3 regions of the Devosia sp. A369 genome follow, and region 3 is predicted to be linked to each of the others. Evidence: predicted binding sites of a transcription regulator. Region 3 holds the regulator's gene; each other region holds the start of a gene.
What was found. Region 3 encodes PhoB, which activates phosphate uptake and scavenging genes when phosphate is short. Its sites were predicted from a motif close to TGTCATNNANCTGTCAT; they were not measured.

Region 1 (4,001 bases), on a different contig from region 3:
CTCGGAATCAAGCTTGGGAGCAAGGTGGTTCGGCTCGAGACCATGTCGCTGGCGGATGGCAAACCGCTGTCGCGGGCAACAAGCATACTGCCGTATCGGCTATTTCCCGATATGGCCGACCGCTATGCCGAATTGCGGTCATTTACGGCGGTGTTTGCCAGCTATGGGCTGGGTGATTATGGCCGGGCCTCGACAAGGATTTCGGCGCGGCATGCCGATGTGGAGGAGACCAAATTGCTGGGGCTGGCGCCGGGGGCAATCCTGCTGGTGTCGGAGGCGGTGGATGAGGATTCGGCTGGAAATCCAATCTCTTATGCGCTGAGCCGGTTTCCGGCGGAGCGGATGGAATTGGTGGTTTAGGGCGCAGATCGAGGTGGATTGAGGGCACGACACCCCCACCCCGGCCCTCCCCTCAAGGGGGAGGGAGTGCATCGGGGCTCGCCGGTTTCAGTGGCAAGAGCTGGGTTCTAGACCGGTTCGACCAAGCCAGCATTGGCTGCCAGCATGCTGGCGAATTTCTTGCCGGCTGCTGCCAAATCGCCGGAATTGTCGATGCGGATCGTGTTTTCCGGCAATCCGTCGTCAACATTGCGGGCCAAACGCGCCTGAATCGACTCAGGTGTTTCGCGACCGCGCGCGGCGAGGCGTTGGGCCAAAACCGAACGTTCGGCGGTGACCAGGACCACCACCGCATCGGGGTGGCGTTCCAGCAATGCCGGAATGACGCGACGCGACAGATTGGCGACGACGACGCGACCGGCGGCGAGGTCGGCTTCGAGGGAAATGGGCAGACCATAGCGCAGGCCATGGGCACCCCAGCTCAGGGTGAACTGGCCCGCTGCTTCGGCGGCGGCGAAAGCGGCTTCGTCCATGCTGTCGTGATCTTCACTGCCGCCATCGGCGGGGCGGGTGACGACGCGACGGACGAAGACGACGCGGCCGGTCGGTTCCAGCCGTTCGCGGGCGTAACCGATCAGGCTGTCCTTGCCGACGCCACTCGGCCCGACAACGGCAACAAATTTTCCGCTCATATCACTCGCTGGCCCTGACGCCACACTGTCCGCACGATGGGGATACCATCCTCGACGCGCACATGCACGAAGTCGGCGCGCTTGCCGATGGCGATTTCGCCCCGGTCGTGAAAACCCGCCGCTTCGGCCGGGCGCTTGGTGACCAGCTGGATGGCCTTGAACAGGTCCATCGTGTCGGTGAGCGCGAAGGCCCCCTGCAGCATCGAGAAGGGGATGTAATCCGAGGACAGGATATCGAGCAGGTCGGCTTCGGCCAGTGCCCGCGCCGAGACATTGCCGGAGTGGGAACCGCCGCGCACCACATTGGGGCCGCCCATCAGGATGGCCATGCCGGCAGCGCGCGACGCTTTCGCGGCTTCCAGCGTGGTGGGGAATTCGGCGACGTCAATGCCCAGGGCCAGAGCTTCCTCGACATGGTCGCGGGTGGCGTCGTCATGGCTGGCCAGCACAATGCCCAGCTCGTGGCAGGCGGCGGCGATGGCGCGGCGATGCGGGCCGGCGTGAGCGGTGGATTCGGCAATGCGGCGCTCGGAAAAGTCGGCGAGCGCGGCGTCGCTCATTTTCAGCTTGCCCTGATAATAGGTCTTGTAGGCATCCATGCTGGCGAATTGGCGCTGGCCGGGGGCGTGGTCCATCAGCGAGGCCAGACGGACCTGCGGATCGTCCTTGAGCAGCAGGAAGCTCTCGAGGCAATCGGGGGCGGAGACTTCGCAGCGCAGATGGATATGGTGCTCGGCGCGCAGGCGGCCGGCTTTGGTGCCGGCGGCGATGGCATTTGCCAGCGTCAGCATTTCGGCGGCGCCCATATCGGAATTCTCATCGAGCCCGACGCGGATGGCGTCGAGCACGGTGGTGATGCCGGAGGCGGCGATCTGCGCGTCATGCGCCTGCACGGCGGCCACTGGGTTCCAGCGCACTTTGGGGCGCGGCGCATAATGGGTTTCGAGGTGGTCGGTGTGCAGCTCGACCAGACCGGGGATCAAATAATCCCCGTCGAGATCGACGCCGCTGCGGCTGGGCGCGCCGACATCGGTGATGAGGCCGCCATCGACCCGCACGGAGCCTTCCAGCACCTCATTGGCGAGCACGATCCGGGCATTGGTGAGGACAAGTTCCCCGAGAGCGACGGTGTTCATAACGATAAGCCGATCCTGCGTTCGTAAGCCTGGCATGTTGGGGCCTGCGCTAGCCGAACTTCATGACAGTTTGGCGACCACAGTCGATCTATCCCGCCGACAAGGGTCGTATTATCGTCATGCACAGCGGCGAGAACAAGCCGGCATGATTTGGGGACCAGCCATGAGCAATATCGTCGCCACCGGGTTCAATGCCGATTCCGAGGATGGGGAACTGTTCAGCCTCGAAGCCGACCTGCGGCGGCTGGCCGAGATTGGCACCGATACGGTGGAACTCGGGCTCACCGGGGTCGATCTGATCGCCGGCGGGCGCATCCTGCCCGAGCGACTCAATCGGCTCGTCGCGATGACCAAGCAGTTCGATTTTCGCTACACTGTGCATGGGCTGGTGTCGTCCAATTTCATGGACCCGGACACCCTGCCCTACCAGATGGCGGCGGCCAAGGCGCTGGCCGAAATCTGCGACCGCATCGATGCCCGCATCCTGGTGCAGCATAGCGGGGAATTGCGCGCCGACCAGTGGCACCACCGCCCGGGCGCCGACCAGCGCGAGCGCGAGGCGCTGGGCGAACTGGCCGAATTCTGCCGCCCCTATGGCATTCGCGTGGCGCTGGAAAACATCTTTTCCACCGCGCCGGGGCAGTATCGGCAGACGCCGGCCGAAGTGGCCGACACGGTGCGGGCGGTGAACCACCCCAATCTGGTGGGGCTGATCGATTTCAGCCACGCCTACATTGAATCCACCTATCGCGGGCTGGATTTTCGCCAGCAGCTTGCGGCCATGGCGCCGGTGACCGGGCATCTGCATGTGCATGACAGTTTTGGCCGGCCGCAGGGGTTTTATGTGCCCTATCATCAGGCCGAAAACGTCGCCATGGGGATTGGCGATCTGCATCTGCCGCTGGGCTGGGGCGATATCGACTGGGAGGGGATTTTCGCCGAGCTGACGTTTTTGCCGGGGACGGTGATGATGATGGAGATCGGGATGCGGTATCGGAGTGAGCGGGGGGAATGTTTGCGACGGGCTCGGGGGTTGGCGGGATTGGATGGTGTGAGGGCAGCGGCGCAGTAGTGCTCTTCCCTCGCCCCTTGAGGGAGAGGGACAGCTTTTCTGCGTTCAGCAGAAAAGCAGGGCGAGGGGTGTGGCGTCACCCCATGCTTTGAGGCGCGTTAAAGAGACCCCTCATCCGCCCTTCGGGCACCTTCTCCCTCAAGGGGAGAAGGGAGAAAGAACGGGCATCTCAGGATGGGTCCCGGCTCAAGGCCGGGATGACATCGAGTTTTTGGGATGTATTGAGGTTCACCCATCGTCTCTGCCCAAACCGGCACCCCCTCCTAGCCTCCCCCATCAAGGGGGAGGTATCAGATCGAGGTCGGGGCACCATCGAGTCACAACCACTGGGCGGCACCTCCCCCTTGATGGGGGAGGTTGGGAGGGGGTGTGGGGAGCCCCGATGCTTTGATGCGAACTGGAGCCCCCTCATCCGCCCTGCGGGCACCTTCTCCCACGAGGGGAGAAGGGCAGAAGGGAGCGTCGCCTCCCTACCCCGCCAGATAGCCAAATTGCGCTTTGTGCAGCACTGCGTAGGCGCCGTCTTGGGCCAGGAGGGCGGTGTGGGTGCCTTGTTCGACGATGCCGGTTTCGTCGATGACGACGATGCGGTCGGCGTGCTGGATTGTCGCCAGACGGTGGGCGATAACCAGGGTGGTGCGGCCTTGGGACAGCTCGCTCAGCGAGCGCTGAATGGCGACTTCGGTGGCGGTGTCGAGGGCGGAGGTGGCTTCGTCGAGGATCAGGATGGGTGGGTTTTTGAGGAATATTCGGGCGATGGCG
Region 2 (4,001 bases), on a different contig from region 3:
AGAGCGTCGTAGATACCAACCCAGAACCGGGATATTCAGCAGCTCGTTCTTGGCGACGATTGCAACGTCAGGTGCCATCACGAGGAACGCCAAAGTCTCCCACATGGACTGATGATTGGAGATGATTAGGCAAGGCGTCTGACACCTGAGACCACTCACCGTGTGCTCTAAACCAACTACCACTCGCAAGCCTCCTAGGAGCCCGCGCGCCCAAAGCCGAGTAACGGCACGAATTGCCTTTTCCGGACCACCTACAACCGCGAACCAAGGTATTCCGATAGCGAACAGACCGGTCCACACGGCCATCACGACATCGAAGGCTACCGATCGAATATGGGTGGTGCTCGTAATATTATCTCTCAAAATGATCAGGGAAGTGGGGGATGGAGCCCAGCAAGCCTTTGAAGGGTACGCACTGCTCGTACAGATAGGGACTTCGGTTCAGCAATCCTACAGGGGTGAATAAAGAGTGATGTGATGCTTTGGTTCGGCCGCTCCGTCGAATCCTCGCTGTGGCCCATTACGACCTCGGCTGTGCGTCTGCTTATAGACGTTGCCGCCCCGAAACCTACCTGTCTTGGACGAGTGCAACACCTAAACCGATGGCTCGCCTTTCGTAGGGTTTCCGTGCATGCTTGCTTCTAGACATGAACGCGGATGCGGGATGCCGGCCAAACAGAGGTGCTGATTTCTATCGGGCGGCCGTTTGTATCCACATTGCGGCCTTCGAGGACGACGACTGGGCTGTCCTGAGGAATGCGCAGCATTTCAGCTTCGGCGCGGGTGGGGTGGCGCGCCGATATGGCGGTGTCGCTACGCCTTGTATCTTCCACGCCGAGCCGCCGGATCAGGTCGGTGATGCCGCTGGCTTCGCTAATGTGGTTTGGTAAATCAGGGAACCGGTCGGCGGAGAAATAGTGCCTCGCGACGCACAACGGATCACGTCCCGTCCAGCGCAGCAGACGCAGATCGAAGATGCGGGCGCGGCGCGAAATGGTGAGGTCGCGGGCGAGCTCGGCACTGACTCGGGGCTGATTCAGGCTCAGCAATTCCATCCGCGAGGTTCGGGCCAGAGCCTGAACGTTGTCATTATAGCGCGTGCGCGACTTGACGTAATAATCGACCAATTGGCCCGCGACATAGACGCCGCTGCCCTGTCGGCTCAGCACAAGTCCCTGTTGGGCCAGGGCTTCAATCGCCCGCCTGATGGTGTGGCGGGTTGCGCCATGCTGTTCGGCCAGTTCCACCTGCGTCGGCAATTTGCTGCCTGTCCTGAGCTCTCCAGCGGCAATTTGCGCTGCGATCGTGGCGGCGATGGCTTCGATTTCTATCGGGGGTCGGCTGGGGGGCATGAAATCTGTCTCGGTGGCATCGCGTCGCGCCAAATAGCGTATTTGGTGTAACAGTTTGTTGAAGTTTCTCCACCACGGCCCGCACCAATCGGGTTTGTCACCGACATGTCATGCGGCGCGGTGACAGGTGTCCTGGTTTTTTGAGGGCCCTATCAGGGGGCGCAAATCAGGGACTTTCACCATGACTATCAAGAGCATGCTGACCTCAGCGCTTTTGGCCAGCACCTTGCTGATAACGCCAGTTGCAGCCCAGGAGCTGCGTGTGGCTCTGCCAACCTTCACCTCCAAGTTCGCGCCAAATGTGTGGGGCAATGACGGCGCTCCCATGCTCTACCAAGTGTATGAGACGCTGATCACCCGCGACCCCTTCGCACGTCCGCTGTCCTTCGTTCCCGGTCTCGCGACCGAATGGAAGCAGATCGAGCCCACCATCTGGGAGCTCAAGCTGCGCGCCGACGTGCAGATGCACGACGGCACCGCCATGGATGCCGAAGACGTCAAGTCGTCGCTCGACCCGATCTTCAGTGGCACCGACCCGGAATACACCTCGGCCTGGGGCACGTTCCACTACAACTTCGACCATGTCGAAATCATCGACCCGCTGACCGTTCGCATCCATACCAAGCGCGAAGAGCCGCTATTTGAAGCGTTGATGTCGCTGAGCACTGCGAGCATCACCTCCAAGGAGCATTACGACGCCGTCGGCTACGATCAGGCCTTGCTCTCTCCCGTCGGTACGGGGCCCTACAAGGTGGTGCAGCTGACGCCGGGCGAACGCGCCCAGATGGAGCGTTTTGATGGCTACTGGGGCGAAGCGGCCCCGTTCGAGACGCTCGACTTCCGTCTCGTGCCGGAAGTGGCTTCGCGCATCACCGGTCTGGTGAATGGCGAATTCGACCTTGTCGCCAACATTCCGCCCGATCAGGCCCCGGCGCTGGAGCGCGATGGCATCAGCCAGCTGGGCGTTACCTGGCCAATGTTCCACGTTTGGGTCATCAATCAGGTTTCCGGCCCGACCGTCGACCTGAAGGTCCGTCAAGCCATGCGCCTGTGCACCGACAACCAGGCCCTGGTTGATGGGCTCTGGGGTGGTCTGGCCCATGTCCCAAGTGCGCACCAGTTCGAGGAATATGGCGAGCCATTCTATATGGACGACATCGACTATAGCGGTCGCGACGTCGAGAAGGCCAAGCAGCTGCTGGCCGAGGCGGGCTATAATGGCGAGCCGATCATCGCCCAGTTCACGCAGAGCTACTACCTCTACGGCAACCTTGCGGCGCAGGTGATCCAGCAGCAGTGGCAGGATTGCGGCCTCAACCTGGAACTCCAGCAGGTCGAAACCGTCGACCACCAGAAGACCAACATCAGCACCTGGTCCAACCCGATGTACTATCCCGACCCAATGGGTGCGATGGACGTGCACTGGTCGGCCAACAGCAACTACGCCAAGCGTGGCACCTGGAAACCGTCGCACCCTGAATGGGATGCCACGTTCGAAGCTGCACGCTTCGGCGCCGATGTGGAAACCCGCAAGACCGCTTATCGCAAGCTGCTGGAGCTCGAGCAGCAGGAAGCCGGCTGGATCCTGCTGTACGAACCCCACGAGATCTACGGCATGCGTGACGATATCTCGTTCGAGATCCCCGTCGCCTACCGCCCCTATGTTCTGCCGCTGCATGCGGGCCAGATCACGGTCGGCAAGTAAGTCAGTGCAGGGGGCGGCCTCTTGCCGCCTCCTGCTCCTCGTCCTGAGCTTCAGGAGCTTTTATGATCCATTTCATGTCTGGCCGATTGCTGCGCGCCCTGGTGGCGCTGGCATTGGTACTGGTCATCGCCTTTCTCACCGTCCGCTTCTCGGGCGAGCCGTTCGAGCGCATGTTCCCCGAAGGCACCACCGTCGAGCATGAGCAGGCGCTGCGAGAGGAGTGGAACCTCGACAAGTCGCTGCCAGAGCAGTTTGCAATCTACGTTGGCAACATCTTCACCGGCAATTTCGGGCAATCCTTGTTCACCAAGGAATCGGTGTGGTCGATCTATGCTGAACGCCTGCCGGCGACACTGGCCATTGGCGGATTGGCCCTGCTGCTGGCCATACTGATCGGGATCCCGCTTGGCGCCGCCTCGGCGCTGTGGCGCCAGAGCGCCGTGGCGAAAGTCGCCATGTGGTTCGCCTTTCTCGGCTACGCGGTGCCCCACTATGTCCTGGGTATCGGTCTTGTGCTGCTGCTTGGCTATCTGTGGGGCCTGCTGCCGACCACGGGGCTGGATTCGGCGGCGCACTATGTCCTGCCGGTGCTGACGCTCGCCATTCCGATGATTGCGGCGCTGGCCCGCTACCAGCGAGCGGCCATGCTGGACGCCATTGCCCAGCCGCATGTGATGACGGCGATGTCCAAGGGCATCAGCGAGCGCAAACTGGCTCAGACGCATATCCTGCGCAACGCGATGGTGCCGTTGCTGACGGTGCTGGGGCTGGAAGTTGCCGGGCTGGTCAATGGCTCGATCTTTGTCGAGACGGTGTTCTCGCTGCCAGGCGTCGGTCGCGTGCTGGTCAATGCAGTGCTCGACAAGAATTATCCCGTGCTGCAGTTCGGCGTGCTCGCCTACGCCGCGATCATCGTATCCATCACCCTGCTGATCGACATTTTA
Region 3 (4,001 bases):
GGGCAATGAAAACCGCAATTTCTTCGAACCCCGCACCGCCGCCGCCATCATGGTCCTGCTTGCCGTGATGATCTGCCTCAACGGCGTTGCCATCTACCTGCGCTCGCGCCTCGAAAAGCGCGCCTAGCTAAAGGACATCCCAAATGGATATGGTCGCCAGCACGGTTAAGATGACCCAGCAATCAGTGAATAGCGCAATGAACCCCATCGACGCCCTCGACCGCCCGATCCGCCTCACCGCCCGCGACGTCACCGTGCATTACGGTGCCAAGCAGGCCCTGTTCGGCATTTCGATCGACATTCCCGACCGCGCCGTCACCTCCTTCATCGGCCCCTCCGGCTGCGGCAAGTCCACCTTCCTGCGCTGCATCAACCGCATGAACGACACCATTGACGGCGCCAAGGTCGGCGGCGTCATCAAGCTCGACGGCGAAGACATTTACGATCCCAGCCTCGACGTGGTCGAACTGCGCGCCCGCATCGGCATGGTGTTCCAGAAGCCCAATCCCTTCCCCAAGTCGATCTACGAAAACGTCGCCTACGGCCCCAAAATCCACGGCCTCGCCCGCTCCAAGACCGACCTCGACGAAATCGTCGTCAACTCGCTGCGCAAGGCGGGCCTGTTCAACGAGGTCAAGGATCGCCTCAACGAGCCCGGCACCGGTCTGTCCGGTGGCCAGCAGCAGCGTCTCTGCATCGCCCGCGCCATTGCCGTCGGTCCCGAAGTCATCCTGATGGACGAGCCCTGCTCGGCCCTGGACCCCATCGCCACCGCCATCATCGAAGAGCTGATCGACGAGCTGCGCGAAAACTACACCATCGTCATCGTCACCCACTCGATGCAGCAGGCCGCCCGCGTCAGCCAGAAGACCGCGTTCTTCCATCTGGGCAATCTGATCGAGGAAGGCGTCACCGAAGACATCTTCACCAATCCGGTCAACAAGCAGACCCAGGATTACATCATGGGCCGCATCGGCTAACGCCCGCGCCCTAAGAGGAATTACCCATGTCCCCGACTGGCACCGACCATATCGTTACCGCCTATAGCGACGAGCTGACGCAACTGGCCCAATCCATCGCCGAGATGGGCGGCCAGGTTGAAGTCGCCATCGAGAACGGCACCAAGGCCCTGCTCAAGCTCGACCGCGAGCTGGCCGACCTCACCATCATCGCCGATCAGCGCATTGACGACATGCAGCGCCAGATCGACGAAATGGCCGTCTCGATGATCGCCCGCCGCCAGCCCATGGCGTCCGACCTGCGCGCCATCATCACTTCCATCCACGTCGCCAATGACCTCGAACGCGTCGGCGACATGGCCAAGCAGTTGGCCCGCCGCTCGCTCAAGCTCGAAGGCCTCAATCTGCAGCCCAGCTTCTATAACGGCGTCAAGAACATGACGGCCTTGGTGCTGCGCCAGATCAAGGATGCGCTGGACGCCTATGCCAGCCGCGACGCCGCCGCCGCCATCGAAGTGTGCAACCGCGACGACGAGGTCGATGCCATGCACACGTCTTTGTTCCGTGAGCTGCTGACCTACATGATGGAAGACCCGCGCAACATCACGCCCTGCACCCATCTGCTGTTCTGCGCCAAAAACCTCGAACGCATCGGCGACCACGCCACCAACATCGCCGAGCGCGCCTATTACCTGCAGACCGGCAAGCAGCTCACCAGCGAAGTCCAGGAACTGCAACGCACCCAGCTCAAGGCCTGATCGGCCTTTCCTCCCCTCCCCCTTGAGGGGAGGGGTCGGGGGTGGGGGTCCATCAGTGACCCGCCAAACCACCCCCTCCCCAGCCCTCCCCTCAAGGGGGAGGGAGATACAAATCGAACGCCGGCGCGCCGGCCCAAGGGGAGCCCCCCATGCCCGCCACCATTCTCGTTGTCGAAGACGAAGGCGATATCGCCATCCTGCTGCGCTATAATCTGGAAGCCGAAGGCTTTGCCGTCGTCACCGCCGAAACCGGCGACGAGGCCCAGCAGGCGGTCCAGGACAAGCTGCCCGACCTGATCCTGCTCGATTGGATGCTGCCCGAAATCTCCGGCATCGAACTGTGCCGACGCTTCCGCGCCCGCGAGGAAACCGCCCGCGTGCCGATCATCATGCTCACCGCCCGCGGCGAGGAAGAAGAGCGCGTCCGGGGCCTCGCCACCGGGGCCGACGACTATGTGGTCAAGCCCTTCTCGGTCCCCGAACTGATGGCCCGCATCCACGCGCTGTTGCGCCGCGCCAATCCCAATCTGGTTACTGCTGCGCTCAAGGTTGGTGATCTCGAACTCGACCGCACCACCCACCGCGTCCGCCGCGCCAGCCGCGACGTCCATCTCGGCCCCACCGAATATCGCCTGCTCGAATATCTGATGCGCCACCCCGGCCGCGTCTATTCGCGTGAACAATTGCTCGATGGCGTCTGGGGCAATGACGTCTATGTTGATGAGCGCACCGTCGACGTGCATATCGGCCGCCTCCGCCGCGCCATCAATCGCGGCAAGGACACCGACCCGATCCGCACCGTCCGCGGCGCCGGCTACGCCTTCGACGAACGCTTCGCCCAGGTGGCGTAAACCCACGGGTGAGCACCATCCCACCCCAAAACGCGGTGTCATCCCGGCCTTGAGCCGGGACCCATCCTGAGATCCAGCCACCGGTTCCATTTCAGGCTGGGCCCCGGCTCAAGGCCGGGGTGACATCGTGGGTGGGCCAAATCTCTACACGTCTGAGGGGTGCCCCCTCAAACCTCCGGAATATCCCTTAACGGCGTATCATCGCTCAGCGGCACCGTCTGCCGTTCGATCAGCCGATGCACCTTCGGCGGCTCGGTCCCCCGATGCAGCGCCCGCAGCTGCTCGCTATTCTCCGCATCCGCCTTGGTGCGCCGCAGATTGTGCCGCACATAGTCGATCCAGGTCGGCACGTGATAGGACTCGGTCCAGATATCGGGATGTTCAAGATCGCGCAGCAGCGCCCATTGCCTGGCCCCGTCGCGGATACGGATGCGGCGCCGCGCCGCCATCAGCGAGAGCAGGCGCGGAATGTCTTCCTGGGCGATGCGATAATCGATCATCACCATGATCGGCCCGCTGCGCGGTCGCATATCGAGTTTCAGGACCGGCTCATTGAAGGTGTCGAGCGGGTTGAGGTCCCGCGAATTGAACTCCGGCAGCGGCAGCCGGAACCCGACCAGCCCACACACCAGCAGCACCAGGCTCGCCATCACCAGGGCGGCCCCCAGCCCGAAGCCATCCGCGCTGGCTCCCCAGACCCAGCTACCCATCGCCATGCCGCCGAACGTGGCGGTCTGATACAGCGAGAGAGCCCGCCCCACCACCCAGCGCGGCGACGACAGCTGGATCGAGACATTGAACAGCGACATCGCCAGCACCCAGCAGCCGCCCGCGGGCAGCAGCGCCAGATGGCTCAGCAGCGGATCGCGGCTCAGCCCGAGCCCCACGCAACTGATGGCAAAGCCGGCACAGGCGAACCGCACGATCACTTCATTGCTGAACCGCTCGCGAATACGGCCATTGAGAAACGCGCCGCCAATCGCCCCCAGCCCGAAGCAGCCCAGCAGCGTGCCATAGACCATCGGGCCGCCGCCCACATATTCACTCGCCACCGAAGGCAGCAGCGCCAAAATCGACACCGCAGCCAGCCCGAACAGGAAGCTGCGAAACAGCACCGTCGTCAGGTTTGGCGACAGCGACACATAGCGCAGCCCCGCCAGGATGGCGCTGCCGAAATCTTCGCGCGGCAGCCGGTTTGGCACGTAATCCGGCTTCCAGCGCAGCAGCGCCACCGTCAGCGGCAGATAGCTCAGCGCATTGAGCGCGAAGGCGGCCGCCGCACCGGCCAGCGCCACGATCACCCCGCCAACCGCGGGGCCGACGCTGCGCATCATGTTGAAGCCCATGGCGTTGAGCGTCACCGCGCCCGGCAGGTCGTGCCGGGGCACGATATCGCCCATCGAAGCCTGCCAGGACGGGTTGAACAACGCCGT

Region 1: ACX3OZ_RS06860 (alpha-D-ribose 1-methylphosphonate 5-triphosphate diphosphatase) is a predicted target of PhoB. The motif match lies at 2,230-2,246, and genes of this name have one in related genera.
Region 2: phnF (phosphonate metabolism transcriptional regulator PhnF) is a predicted target of PhoB. The motif match lies at 1,448-1,464, and genes of this name have one in related genera.

Annotation. Positions count from the first base shown of each region.
Region 1 is NZ_JBTMWV010000004.1:40,634-44,634, reverse strand. Features, by position in the region: gene phnF (phosphonate metabolism transcriptional regulator PhnF) at 1-360, shown strand, start outside; gene phnN (phosphonate metabolism protein/1,5-bisphosphokinase (PRPP-forming) PhnN) at 468-1,031, opposite strand; gene ACX3OZ_RS06860 (alpha-D-ribose 1-methylphosphonate 5-triphosphate diphosphatase) at 1,028-2,167, opposite strand; gene ACX3OZ_RS06855 (TIM barrel protein) at 2,331-3,239, shown strand; gene ACX3OZ_RS06850 (ABC transporter ATP-binding protein) at 3,710-4,001, opposite strand, start outside.
Region 2 is NZ_JBTMWV010000038.1:10,274-14,274, reverse strand. Features, by position in the region: gene ACX3OZ_RS20335 (lysophospholipid acyltransferase family protein) at 1-306, opposite strand, end outside; gene phnF (phosphonate metabolism transcriptional regulator PhnF) at 642-1,385, opposite strand; gene ACX3OZ_RS20325 (ABC transporter substrate-binding protein) at 1,615-3,057, shown strand; gene ACX3OZ_RS20320 (ABC transporter permease) at 3,120-4,001, shown strand, end outside.
Region 3 is NZ_JBTMWV010000016.1:40,203-44,203, reverse strand. Features, by position in the region: gene pstA (phosphate ABC transporter permease PstA) at 1-127, shown strand, start outside; gene pstB (phosphate ABC transporter ATP-binding protein PstB) at 198-980, shown strand; gene phoU (phosphate signaling complex protein PhoU) at 1,007-1,717, shown strand; gene phoB (phosphate regulon transcriptional regulator PhoB) at 1,867-2,568, shown strand; gene ACX3OZ_RS16195 (MFS transporter) at 2,736-4,001, opposite strand, start outside.